DNA from 4 places in the Saccharomonospora sp. NPDC046836 genome. Region 3 is predicted to be linked to each of the others. Evidence: riboswitches for the same ligand, from Rfam matches in the RefSeq annotation. Region 3 holds a riboswitch; each other region holds the start of a gene.
The links. A riboswitch is a leader RNA that binds a small molecule or an ion and turns the genes downstream of it on or off. The one in region 3 is predicted to bind cobalamin.
Positions count from the first base shown of each region.

Region 1 (3,244 bases), on a different contig from region 3:
GGACTGAACCGTACGACCGCCGGCACGACGGCGGTCGTCGTCCATCTCCGGGACCGATCAGCTGTGGTGCGGATGCGGACTGGTGGAGGGCGGCTCCACCGGCCGTTCGCGTCCGCCGTCCCGTCCCGAGAGCGCCACGACGAGCAGGGCCACGGCCACACCTGCGACGACGACGCGGCCCGCGGCTCGCAAGGTCCACCCTGGAAGCCGGCGGGCGGACTCCGGTTTGCCCAGCCGTTCACTCCGTCGCGCCGGCCCGACCAGCCTCGCCAGCAGCAGGACGGCGACAGGAATCTGGAGCAGCCAGAGCACGGTGCGTGGCCACTCGCCGTACCAAACGTTGGTGCCGTACAGCAGCGTGTGCCAGACGCTGAGCACGTAGACGACGATCACGAAGCGGTGCAGAACCCGCCAGGTCCTCGCTCCGATGCGGTGGCGCACGTAGAAGAGCAGCCCCAGCGGCACCGCCAGGTAGAGGGCGGCCTGCCCGATGGGGATGGCGATCTGGCCGGTGCCGGAGTCGTACCAGCCGGGGACGAAGGAGTCGGCGAAGGCTGCCCACAGTCGTTCGGCCCAGCCGAGCTGCGCCTCGTACCGGACCAGTTCCGCGGCGAACATCAGCGCGTGCGCGAACATCAGCGCCATCGTGGTGAGGCTGGTCGTGCGGTGCCAGCGCTCCAGGGTCTGCGGCGAGACGCGCAGCGCTTCGGGCCTGGTACCGGAGACCAGCAGTCCGATCATCACCGTCCCCCACGCCCACAACAGGGCGGACCAGCCGAACGCCTGACTGAGCAGGTACATCCAGTACGTGCGGGGGTCGTCCATGAAGGGCATGACCGCGACCGTCGCGGAGGTACCGGACTCCATCCGGACGTACAGGAAGACGAAGACGGCGGCGGTGACCCCGACCGCGGCGGCGGCGTCCGGCACGGCGAGGCGAAGATCACCGCGAAGGGTGACGCGCCCTCCCACACGGCTCCGGTTCTTACCGGAGCCTCTCTCCGTCTCGTCCTGGGAAGCCGTTTCTGGCGACAAGGCGAAGCCTCCAGGGTCGGTCACCGAGCGCTCGGTGAGGTCGTGGGGCCCAGTGTGACGGGACAGGTCAGTCGGACGCAGTCGTTTTCCGGCCACAGATCAACACTGCTGTCTCAAGCGTGTACTTCCGTACCGCTCCTCCCTCCCCCACCACTCACATCAGGACACCGCTGAACCGCCCCCTGTCGCATTGAAGGCACCGCGTCTACGCTGACGCTGCGATCGGTCCGTACCAAGTGACCGCACTGGTGCGGCGTAAGAGGGAACCCGGTGGAAATCCGGGGCTGTCCCGCAACGGTGTGCGAGAACCCCCGAACTCCGACGTCACTCACCTGGCCTCCAGCCAGGGCCGAGGCGCCATGGGACTTCCCGCAAGCCCGGTCACCTGCCGGCCGCACCCGCCCGAAGTTGTCTGGCGGGACCGACCACTGCGACCTCGAGGACCGGGTCGACGGTCACGGCGCCTTCGCGGCGAGCGTGCCGCGGCCTGTCCTCCTCCTCGCCCGTGTCTGGTGCACGGCGCCGGAAGGAGAGCAAGTCCGTGTCCCTTTTCCGCCACTTCTCCTTGAGCGAAGACCCCGCCGTGTCCCGTCGGCCGGAGGGAGGCCGACGGTGCTGAATTCCTTACCGGAGGTCCTTGAGAACCACGCCCCGCGCTCGCCGACGGTCTGGGGAGCGTGCCACGGGACCTTGGGCGAGCTGTACCAAGGCCCCCTGCCTTCCGGGGGTGACTCCGACATCGCCCTGGTCTCTTTTCCGGTACGCGGTCTGACCGCCCGAGTGGGCTTCACGCCGGGCGCCGCCCGGCAGGAGAAGACCGGGCTCCGCCCGGAGGCGGCCGAAGCGGCTCGCCTGTTCCTGAACCACCACGGCCTGGCGCTGCCCTCGGGAGCCTGGAGCCACCACTCTGATCTCCCTGTCGGTGTGGGGATGGCGAGTTCGACCGCCGACATCGTGGCCACGCTGCGCTGCCTCCACACCTACCTCGGCATCCCCTACGACCTGGACACGGTGCTACGCGTCCTCTCGTCGATCGAGCGTGCCGACAGCGTCTTCCTCGACGAGTTCGCCCTCCACCTGAGCAACCGGCACCGGGTCGTGCGGCGCCTGGGCTCCGCGCTGCGTTTCCACACCGCGTACATCACCGAGCCGGGCATGGTGGACACCGAAGCGGTCACCGGGACGCTGCAGCAGTTCTACCGCCGAAGGCCGGACGCGTACGGGCGGGCTCTCGCCGGTCTGCTCGACGGCTTCTCCGCCCGCGACCCCGTGGCCGTCGCCCACGCCTCGACGCAGAGCGCGGCGCTCTCCCAAGAGGTACTGCCCAAGGAGACCTTCGAAACGGTCCTCGCTCACCAGGGGCGTTTCGGAGCCGACGGCGTCTTCGTCGCCCACACCGGCTGCCTGGTCGGATACCTCTTCTGCCGCCCCTTCTCCGGCCGCACCCGCTCGGACCTGACGACGTTCTTCGCGTCGCTGGGCCATCAGTGCTCTTTCGCCCAAGGAGGATTCAGGTGATCCACCCCCATGTCGCCGACGCTCTGAAGGCGCCGGACCTGGTGCGCCTCGACCACGGACTCGTACTGCTCCGATTCGAGTCGATGAAGATCTACTCCGCCCTGGGAGCCGTGCGTCATCTGCTGGACGAGGGTGTGGTCCGGCCCGGACAGACCCTGATGGACAGCTCCAGCGGCATCTACGCCTACGCGCTGGCCCTCGCCTGCCACCGTTACGGGATGCGGTGTCGCATCGTGGCCTCCACCACGGTCGACGCGACGACCCTGGCTCAACTGGAGGTACTCGGTGCGGAGGTGGAGCAGGTGCGCCCGTCCAGCGATCTCAAGCTCGACCAGGAACTGCGCGTACGACGGGTGAAGGAGATCCTGGACCGCCACCCCGACCACCATTGGATGCGCCAGTACCACGACGCCATCCACTACCTCGGATATCAGGAGGTCGCCGACCGCATAGCGGAAGAACTTCCGGGACGCCCGCTCACCCTCGTCGGCGGCGTCGGCTCGGGCGCGTCGACCGGCGGGCTGGCGGAGCGGCTCCGCACACAGGACTCCCAGGTCCGGGTGGTGGGAGTCCAGCCCTTCGGCAGCGTCACCTTCGGCAGCCAGGACCACCACGATCCGGAGGCCATCATCGCGGGCATCGGCTCCGCCATCCCGTTCGACAACGTCCGGCATCACCTCTACGACACCGT
Region 1 covers NZ_JBEYXW010000069.1:4,772-8,015, forward strand. Annotated here, with positions in the region: gene ABZ863_RS34120 (ferric reductase-like transmembrane domain-containing protein) at 58-972, opposite strand; cobalamin riboswitch at 1,265-1,443, shown strand; gene ABZ863_RS34125 (hypothetical protein) at 1,648-2,553, shown strand; gene ABZ863_RS34130 (cysteine synthase family protein) at 2,553-3,244, shown strand, end outside.
Region 1: it holds a riboswitch for cobalamin, as region 3 does, so the genes downstream of both, ABZ863_RS34125 (hypothetical protein) here and metE (5-methyltetrahydropteroyltriglutamate--homocysteine S-methyltransferase) in region 3, are expected to answer to the same signal.

Region 2 (3,244 bases), on a different contig from region 3:
GAGGCCGCCGCCGACGAACACCGCGTCCGGCTCCGCAAGGCCCGCGAGCGCGTCCGGCGCCGACCCGGTGACGACCAGGACGTCCGGCACGCCGAGCCGTTCGGCGTTGCGGCCGATCCGCTCCGCCCGTTCCGGCCGGGACTCGATCGCGATCGCCCGGTTGGCCGGATGCGCCCGGCACCACTCGATCGCGATGCTGCCCGCACCTGCCCCCATGTCCCACAGCAGCTCGCCGGGTGCGGGCGCGAGCCGCGCCAGGCTGCTGGCCCGGATGTCCCGTTTGGTGAGCTGGCCGTCGTGCTCGAAGGCGTCGTCGGGCAGACCGGCCAGCAGCGGTAACGCACGCGGTCCGGCACCCTCGATCGCGAGCACGTTCAGCGCCGCGCCCTGTGGATGGGACCACTCCTGCGCGATGCCGTCGAGCCGCCGTTCGGCGGCCCCGCCCAGCTCCTCCAGGACCGTGAGCCTGCTCGCCCCGTAGCCGCGTTCGGTGAGCACCGCCGCCACCGCGGCCGGTGTCGTGGCGTCGGAGCTCAGCACCAGCACCCGCCTGCCGGGGCCGATGGCGCGCAGCACGCGGTGCACACTGCGCCCGACAGTGCTCACCACCTCGGTCTCCTCGGCGGGCCAGCCGAGCCGCGCCCTGGCCAACGCCACCGACGACACGCCAGGAAGGATGCGCACGCGCCCGGCGCCGAAGCGGCGCACCAGCGTGCTGCCGATGCCGGACAGCAGCGGGTCGCCACTGGCCAGTACACAGACCCGGCGATGCGACTGCCCCGCGAGCAGTGCGTCGAGTGCGGGCAGCAGCGGACTCGGCCACGGTGTCTTGGTGAAGTCCCCGTCCGGCACCAGATCCAGCTGTCGCCGGCCGCCGAACAACACGTCACAGCCGGCGATCTCGGCGCGGTACGGCTCGGGCAGGCCGGCCCAGCCGTCGGCGCCGATTCCCACCACGACGATCGTCACGATCGCCAACCGTAACTCCGCCTTGCGGGACACCCGCACCCGGTCGGGCGTCCTGATCTGGGCTTCGCAATTGTGATTCAGGACTCCCTCCGGCGAAGTATGCGATGATCGGCGGTGCGGTCGTTGTGGAACCCGGTGCGAATCCGGGACGGTCCCGCCACTGTGACTGGTCGCCAGCGGCCAGGAGTCAGAGCTTCGGCGCCCGCCTTTGTCGTACTGACGCTGTGGGCGAGGACACCCACCCGGTGCAAGGGAGTCTTGATGCGGCCGTACCCGTTCACCGCTGTCGTCGGCATGGAGCAGCTACGGCTGGCGCTGGTGCTGTCCGCGATCTCACCCGCCATCGGTGGCGTGCTGGTGCGCGGCGAGAAGGGCACCGCGAAGTCGACGATGGTGCGGGCGCTCGCGGGCCTGCTGCCCGATGTCGAGGTGGTGGACGGCTGCCGCTTCTCGTGCGATCCGGGCCGTCCGGACACGGCGTGCCCGGACGGCCCGCATCCCAGCGAGGAGGCCCGGCACCGGCGCCCCGCGCGTCTGGTCGAGCTGCCGGTCGGGGCCGCCGAGGACCGCGTGGTGGGTTCGCTGGACCTCGAACGCGCGCTACGCGACGGCGTCACCGACTACCAGCCCGGGCTGCTGGCCGGAGCGCATCGTGGGCTGCTCTACGTCGATGAGGTCAACCTGCTGCACGACCACCTCGTTGACACCCTGCTGGACGCCGCCGCGATGGGCAGGGTCACCGTCGAACGGGAAGGTGTCTCGGTCTCGCATGCCGCGCGGTTCGTGCTGATCGGCACCATGAACCCGGAGGAGGGCGAGCTCCGGCCGCAGCTACTCGACCGCTTCGGCCTGACCGTCGAGGTGGCATCCAGCCGTGAGGCCGCGCAGCGTGCCGAGGTGGTGCGCAGGCGACTGGCCTACGAGACCGATCCGGACGGCTTCGCCACAGGCTATGTCGATGCGGAGGCCCGGCTGGCCGCCGACATCGCGGCGGCGAGGGGACTCGTGGCGGCGGTGCGGCTGACCGACGACGCGCTGCTGCAGATCGCCGAGGTCTGCGCGGCGTTCGAGGTCGACGGGATGCGCGCCGATATCGTCACCGCGCGCACCGCGGCCGCGCACGCCGCGTGGTGCGGGCGCGCTGAAGTGTCCACTGAGGACATCCGGGTCGCCGCCCGGCTCGCCCTGCCGCATCGGCGGAGGCGTAACCCGTTCGACGCGCCGGGCATCGAGGAGGAGCAGCTCGAACAGGCTTTGCGGGACGCGGAGCCGCCGGAGGGCGGGCCGCCGGACGACGACGGCCCTGGTGCCGGCAGCGAGCCGCCCGGCGGGGACGGCGAACACGCCCCGGCCGACGATACGAGCGGCGACGCGGGTGGCAACGGCGGGCAGCACGGCAATGGTGAGCGCCAGGTCGGTGCCGGGACGCCGTACCGGGCACGGCTGTTCACCGTCGGCGGCACCGGAGCCGGGGCGCACGGACGGCGGTCGCGGGCGGTGACCGACAGCGGGCGCACGGTCGGTGTACGGCCGCCCGGCGTCCGCGAGGGCGGGCCGCACCTGCTGGCGACCGTCCGGGCAGCGGCACCACACCAGCGCGCACGGGGCCGCGTGGGCACGGGTCTTGTCCTGCGGGCGCACGATCTCCGCTATGCGTTGCGCGAGGGCAAGGAAGGCAACCTCGTACTGTTCTGTGTGGACGCATCGGGGTCGATGGGTGCCCGGTCGCGGATGGGGGAGGTGAAGGCGGCGGTGTTGTCGCTGCTGCTGGATGCCTACCAGCGGCGGGACAAGGTCGGCCTGGTGACGTTCCGCGCAGGCGTCGCCGAGCTGGCGTTGCCGCCGACGATCAGCGTCGAGGCCGCCGCGGCCAGGCTCGAAGCGTTGCCCACCGGCGGTCGCACCCCCCTCGCCGAGGGCCTGCTGCGCGCCGCCGAGGTGCTGCGGGTGGAGGCGCTGCGTGACCCGCGGCGGCGGCCACTGCTGGTCGTGGTGACCGATGGACGCGCCACGAGTGGGCAGGACGCGCTCGCCCGCGCACACGCGGCCGCCGCGCTGGTTGCCGGAACCGGCGTGACGAGTGTCGTGCTGGACTGCGAAAGCGGCCGGATGCGGCTCGGTCTCGCCGCCGAGCTGGCCACCCGGCTCGGCGCGGACCATGTGCCGCTGGGTGAGGTCGCGGCGGAAGCGCTGACCCGCGAGGTGAAACGGAGGGCGGCCTGATGCCGAAGGGCAAACCGGAGGTCGTACCCGACGACGGACTCAGCACGCGACA
Region 2 covers NZ_JBEYXW010000004.1:269,163-272,406, reverse strand. Annotated here, with positions in the region: gene cbiE (precorrin-6y C5,15-methyltransferase (decarboxylating) subunit CbiE) at 1-969, opposite strand, end outside; cobalamin riboswitch at 1,048-1,182, shown strand; gene ABZ863_RS07945 (magnesium chelatase subunit D family protein) at 1,231-3,192, shown strand; gene cobO (cob(I)yrinic acid a,c-diamide adenosyltransferase) at 3,192-3,244, shown strand, end outside.
Region 2: it holds a riboswitch for cobalamin, as region 3 does, so the genes downstream of both, ABZ863_RS07945 (magnesium chelatase subunit D family protein) here and metE (5-methyltetrahydropteroyltriglutamate--homocysteine S-methyltransferase) in region 3, are expected to answer to the same signal.

Region 3 (3,244 bases):
GGCTTCGGGCGGGACACGTCACCGTGCAGGATCGGTGGGCGGACACAGCGGGAGCCGTAGGACTGCACCCAGCCGTGCTCGGTGGCGGCGAAGCCGTCGAGCTGCTCAGCGAAGTACTGCACCATGTCGTTGCGTTCGGGTTCCCCGTGCACCAGCACATCCAGGCCGATGTCCTCCTGCAGCTCGACGACCCGCCGGATTTCGGCACGCATGTGGCCGGCGTAGGTGTTCTTGTCGATGCGGCCGGCGCGCAGGTCCGCGCGGGCACGCCGGACGTCGGCGGTCTGCGGGAACGAGCCGATCGTCGTCGTGGCCAGCGGTGGGAGTCCCAGCCGCTCTCGCTGCGCAACGGCACGCTCGGCGTAGGGAGCGCGGTGGCGGTGCTGCGGGCGGAGCGCGGCGATCCGGCCACGCACGCGATCGTTACGGGGTTCGGTCGCACGACCCCGGCGCACGATCTGACTCACCTGTGCGATCCGGGCGGTCACCTCGGGCGAGCCAGTGCTCAGGGCCTGGCCGAGGAGCACGACCTCGGCGACCTTCTGGCGGGCGAAGGCAAGCCGTTCCAGGAGCACGGCCGGTAGCGCGGTCTCGGCGTCGAGGTCGTAAGGCACGTGCAGTAGTGAGCACGAGGTCGACACTGCCAGTGACCCGACCGAGCCGAGCAGGCTCGCGCAGGTCGACGCGGCGGCCTCCAGGTCGGTACGCCAGACGTTGCGGCCGTCCACGACACCAGCCACGACGGTCTTGTCCCGCAGCCCACCGATCGACGCGATCCGGTCCGTGGCCCCCGCCCCCGCGACGAGATCGACCGCGACAGCCTCCACCGGGGTATCCGCGAGCACGGGCAGCGCAGCGCCGAAATCACCGAAGTAACCTGCGACAAGCACGCCGGGCCGTGTGGTGAGGGAACCCAGACGCTCGTAGGCGCGCGCCAAGGCGGCCAGCTCGGCGTCGGTGCGGTCCGCGACGAACGCGGGCTCGTCCAGCTGCACCCAGGCAACACCAGCCTCGGCCAGCCGCGCGAGCACATCGGCGTAGCCGTCGAGCAGCGGGTCCAGTAGGTCCAGGGGTGTGAAGCCCTCGGGCGCCCCAGCTGCGGGCTTGGCCAGCAGCAGGAACGTGAGCGGGCCGACCAGGACCGGCCGGGTGCTGACACCCTGCTCGGCGGCTTCACGATACTCGGCGATCGGCTTGTCGCCGGCGAGGGTGAACCGGGTTTCCGGCAGCAGCTCGGGAACCAGGTAGTGGTAGTTGGTGTCGAACCACTTGGTGAGCTCCAGCGGCGCGACACCGTCGCGACCGCGGGCCATCGCGAAGTAGGTGTCCAACTCGGACAGACCCAGGTCGTGGAACCGCGATGGCACCGCCCCGAACAGCATGGCGGTGTCCAGCATGTGGTCGTAGTAGGAGAACGTGTTGCCCGGCACGGAGTCCAGACCGGCCTGCGCCAGCTCGGCCCACGTCCGCGCGCGTAGGTCGCGTGCTGCGGCCTGGAGCTGACCCTGGTCGATCCGCCCGGCCCAGTAGTCCTCGACAGCGCGTTTCAGTTCCCGCCGGCCGCCGATCCGGGGGTAGCCCAGTACGGTCGATCCGATGGGCGGTAGAGGTGCGATCATCCGGCTCTCTCCTCGCGAGCTCGCTCGTCAGCGCCCGGGACCACGACGAGGGCAGGCGAGAACACGACACGTGGCGTGCCGCCGTTCGCACCAGCCTTCCCACGAGGCCCAGGCGTCCCGCACGCCAGGTGGCGCACGGACCGGCGGCAGGTCTTCGGACTCGCGGGCACCCACCGTTACCGGCGGACCTACTGGCCATCGCTTCCCAGACACCCCTGTGCCCAGTGCTTCATGACGGCGGTCGTTCCCACTCACCGCTGCGGGGCAGTCCCGGACTCACACCGGGTTCCCTGTTACCTCATCCCTGCCGTATGGGCCGGGATGAACCACCAGCACAGCCGAGCGTAGCCGACCGGGGCAAGCCCTGTCAGCGCCGGTGTCACGCAGGCCGGTGCTATGACCTCCCTATCGCCGCAGTCCCCATGCCGTGTCGAGCGCGTCCGCGGTGAGCACCCCGGCAGGCGGCCCTTCGGCGAGCAGCCGCCCTTTGCCGAGCAGCAGGCAGTGATCGGCGCGGTCGGCCTCGGCGAGGTCATGGGTAACGTGCACCACGGCCGCGCCGCGCGCGGCCTCGCCGGCGAGTGCGTCCGTGATGGCTTCTCTCGCGGGCCCGTCGAGTCCGGTCGTGGGTTCATCCAGCAGGAGCACATCCGCGCGCTGCGCGAGACCCTGCGCGACGAGTGCGCGCTGCCGCTGGCCACCGGAGAGGGACCCGAGTCTGCGCCGCGCGAGATCGGCGATTCCCAGTCGCGCCAGCGCGTCCGCCACGATGACATGGTCCTCTTCGGATAGTCGCCGCCACGGTCCGCTATGCGCCCAGCGGCCCATGGCGACCGTCTCGCGCACCGTGATGGGCAGCCGGTCGGACACCGCGCTGCGCTGCACCACGAACGCGGGACGCGTTCCGCCGGGCAGGACCACCGACCCCGAGCCAGGCGGCACCACACCGGCGACGGCGCCCAGCAAGGTGGACTTCCCGGAGCCATTCGGGCCGGCGATCGCCGTGATGCTCGCGGACGGCAGGCGTGCGCTGATCCCGTGCAGTACCACCCTTCCTGCGTATCCCGCCGACAGCGCGTCGATCCGGACTCCAGCCATGCGTTCACTGTGTGTCATGACACCTCTATTTGAAACGACAATCGTTTTCATTATAGGTTCCTGGCCGTGGAATGGTTGTTCGCCCCGTTCGAGGTCTCGTTCGTCCAACGGGCGCTGTGGGGCGGAGTTCTGGTGTCGCTCATCTGCGCGCTCGCCGGGACGTGGGTCGTGCTGCGCGGGATGGCGTTCCTCGGCGACGCGATGTCGCACGGGATGCTGCCCGGTGTCGCGCTCGCCTCGCTCGCGGGCGGCAACCTGCTCGTGGGCGCCGCGCTCAGCGCCGGAGTGATGGCGCTCGGGGTGACCGCGCTGGGACCCTCCCGCCGGTTCTCCCAGGACACCGCCATCGGCCTGCTGTTCGTGGGCATGCTCGCGACCGGGGTCATCATCGTCTCGCACTCGCAGTCGTTCGCGGTGGACCTCACCGGCTTCCTGTTCGGCGACGTGCTCGCCGTCCGCGAGCGGGACCTAGCCCAGCTCGCCGGCGCGCTCGCCGTGGCCGCCGCCGTTTCACTGCTCGGGTACCG
Region 3 covers NZ_JBEYXW010000015.1:40,929-44,172, forward strand. Annotated here, with positions in the region: gene metE (5-methyltetrahydropteroyltriglutamate--homocysteine S-methyltransferase) at 1-1,619, opposite strand, end outside; cobalamin riboswitch at 1,747-1,965, opposite strand; gene aztA (zinc ABC transporter ATP-binding protein AztA) at 2,025-2,717, opposite strand; gene aztB (zinc ABC transporter permease AztB) at 2,784-3,244, shown strand, end outside.

Region 4 (3,244 bases), on a different contig from region 3:
CACACGATCGGCCCCAACGTCATGGGAATGCGCGGACCGATGCGCTGCGTGAGCGCGCCGGAGCGGGCGGAGAGCAGGAGCATCAGTACGGTGACCGGCAGCAGGGCGGACCCGGCCTGGATCGGGGTGAATCCGGCGACCACCTGGAGGTAGAGCACGACGAGGAAGAACACCCCGCCGAGCGCCGCATAGACGGCGAAGGTCACCAGGTTCGCGGCGGTGAAGGCGCGTGAGGAGAACACGCTCATCGGCAGCATCGGATGCTCCGAGCGGCGTTCTGTGAGCACGAACGTGACAATGCCGGCGATGCCGATGGCGAATGCGCCGAGCACGACGGGTGAGGACACGCCGAGTGCCGGCCAGGCGGTGAAGCCGTAGCTCAGCCCGGCGAGGCCGAGTGCGCCGGTGACGGCGCCGAGCACGTCGATGTGCTGGGCCGCCTGGGGGTCACGGGACTCTGGAACATGTCGCACAGCGGCCAGCACGACGATGGCGGCGAGCGGAATGTTGATGAAGAAGACGAGCCGCCAGGTTGCGACCTGGACGAGCCAGCCGCCGAGGAAGGGCCCGATCGCGCCGGCAATGCCCCCGAGCCCGGACCAGGCGCCGATTGCCTTCGTGCGGTCGTCTGGCCGAAACGACGCCTCCAGGATGGCGAGTGCCCCGGGTGTGAGCAATGCACCCCCGACGCCCTGAAGCACACGCGCGCCGATCAGGATCGGGGCCGTGGGCGCGAGCCCGCACAGCAACGACGCGACGGCGAACCAGACTACGCCGAACAGGAAGATCCGCCGCCTGCCGAAACGGTCGCCGAGCGAGCCACCGAGCAGGATCAGCGAGGCGAGGCTGAGCGTGTAGCCGTTGATCGTCCACTGTAGATCTTCGGTGGTGGCGCCGAAGCTGCGGCCGATGCTGGGCAGTGCGATATTGACCACCGTCGAGTCGATGAACGTGAGACCCGAACCCAGGACCATGGCCAGCAACACCCAGCGCCCGCGGGCTTCGCCGTAGCGCACCTGGACTGCGGGCGCGGTCACGGCGCGCGGTCCCGCCTGCCGGCGTTGTCGCCGGAACGCGTCAACTCCACGGGATCCCTCCTGCTGTGGTGTCCATCCATGCTCGCCCGGTCCGTGCTGGTGCGCAACGACTCGCCGACGTCGGCGACTCACCCAGCTGGGTGGTAACACGCCCACACGGTATGGGGTCTCCAGGTGCGAATGGCACAACATGTAGTGTCTCCCGTGCTGGTGGTTCGTTTTGGTCGGTTGCGGCTGGGACGAGGCAAGAGGGAACCCGGTGTGAGTCCGGGACTGCCCCGCAGCGGTGAGTGGGAACGACCGCCGTCAAGAAGCACTGGGCACGGAGTGTCTGGGAAGCGACGGCCAGTAGGTCCACCGTGTCACGGTGGGTGCCCGCGAGTCCGAAGACCTGCCACCGGCCCGCACGCCATCCCGGCGTGCGGACGCCCGGTGCTCGTGCGCCGGGTCCGGTGCGAGCTCGCGAGGAGAGAGCTTTGACGCTCAGTGTGACTATGTCTGCTGCCCGGACGGATTGGGTCCGCGTCGAGCACGTCGTGGCGGAAGCCGTCGGCGGGATCGACGACGTGTCGGCGGAGCCGGTGCTGGCGGAGGCCAAGCGCAACGTCTACGAGGGCATTGGTGCCGACGAGTTGGCCACGGCACTGATCATGGCCGCGCGCACACTGGTCGAGCGGGAGCCGAACTACTCGTTCGTCACCGCCCGGCTGCTGCTGGACAAGCTGCGCGGTGAGGCGCTGAGCTACCTGGCGGGCGCGGCGCGGCAGGCGGGCCACGACGAGCTGGACTACCCCGGTCACTTCCGCGACTACCTCGCCCGCGCGATCGAGCTGGGGCTGGTGGATCCCGAGCTGGCGACGTTCGACCTTGACCGGGTGAGCGCGGCGATCCGCCCGGAGCGCGATTTCGACTTCGGTTTCCTTGGCCTGCAGACCCTGTACGACCGGTATCTTCTCCGGGGGTTCCAGGGGGCCGCCCCCCTGGGTGGACAGAGCTTGCACCACGACGGGACGCGGTTCGAGCTGCCGCAGGCGTTCTTCATGCGGGTTGCGTTGGGCCTGGCGATCCGGGAGGACGACCGCGAGGCCCGCGCGGTCGAGTTCTACGAGCTGCTCTCGTCGCATCAGTTCATGGCCTCGACGCCGACGTTGTTCAACTCGGGCACGACGCGGCCGCAGCTTTCGTCGTGCTTTCTGACCACTGTGGACGATGATCTGGAGTCGATCTTCCAGGCGTACAAGAACAACGCGCTACTGGCGAAGTACTCGGGCGGTCTCGGCAACGACTGGACCCCGGTGCGCGGTCTCGGCGCGCACATCAAGGGCACCAACGGGCAGTCGCAAGGCGTGGTGCCCTTCCTCAAGATCGCCAACGACACAGCGGTCGCGGTCAACCAGGGTGGCAAGCGCAAGGGCGCGGCGTGTGCGTATCTGGAGACCTGGCACATCGACGTCGAGGAGTTCCTGGACCTGCGTAAGAACACCGGTGACGACCGGCGCCGCACGCACGACATGAACACCGCGAACTGGGTACCGGACGAGTTTCTGCGCCGCGTCGAGGCCGACGCCGAGTGGACGCTGTTCTCCCCCGACGAGACCCCGGACCTGCACGATCTCTACGGCAACGCCTTCGCGGAGGCCTACCGCGCCTACGAAACAGCCGCCGACCGGGGCGAGATCAAGGTGTTCCGGCGGGTGCGGGCGGTCGAGCTGTGGCGGCGGATGCTGACGATGCTGTTCGAGACCGGGCATCCGTGGATCACCTTCAAGGACCCGTGCAACCTGCGCTCGCCGCAACAGCACACGGGGGTGGTGCACTCGTCCAACCTGTGCACGGAGATCACCCTCAACACCAGCCGGGACGAGGTCGCGGTGTGCAACCTCGGTTCGGTCAACCTGGCCAAGCACGTGACACGCGGGGGTTTGGACGTCGAGCGGCTTCAGCGCACCGTGACCACGGCCGTGCGGATGCTCGACAACGTCATCGACATCAACTTCTACACGATTCCCGAGGCGCGCCGCTCCAACCTGCGGCACCGCCCTGTTGGCCTTGGCCTGATGGGCTTCCAGGACGCGTTGTTCGAGCTGGGCCTGCCGGTCGCGTCGGAGGCTGCGGTCGAGTTCGCCGATCGCAGCATGGAACACCTGTCGTATTACGCCATTTCGGCTTCGGTCGACCTTGCCGCTGAGCGTGGACAGTACGCGTCC
Region 4 covers NZ_JBEYXW010000021.1:48,929-52,172, reverse strand. Annotated here, with positions in the region: gene ABZ863_RS22760 (MFS transporter) at 1-1,037, opposite strand, end outside; cobalamin riboswitch at 1,232-1,451, shown strand; gene ABZ863_RS22755 (ribonucleoside-diphosphate reductase subunit alpha) at 1,514-3,244, shown strand, end outside.
Region 4: it holds a riboswitch for cobalamin, as region 3 does, so the genes downstream of both, ABZ863_RS22755 (ribonucleoside-diphosphate reductase subunit alpha) here and metE (5-methyltetrahydropteroyltriglutamate--homocysteine S-methyltransferase) in region 3, are expected to answer to the same signal.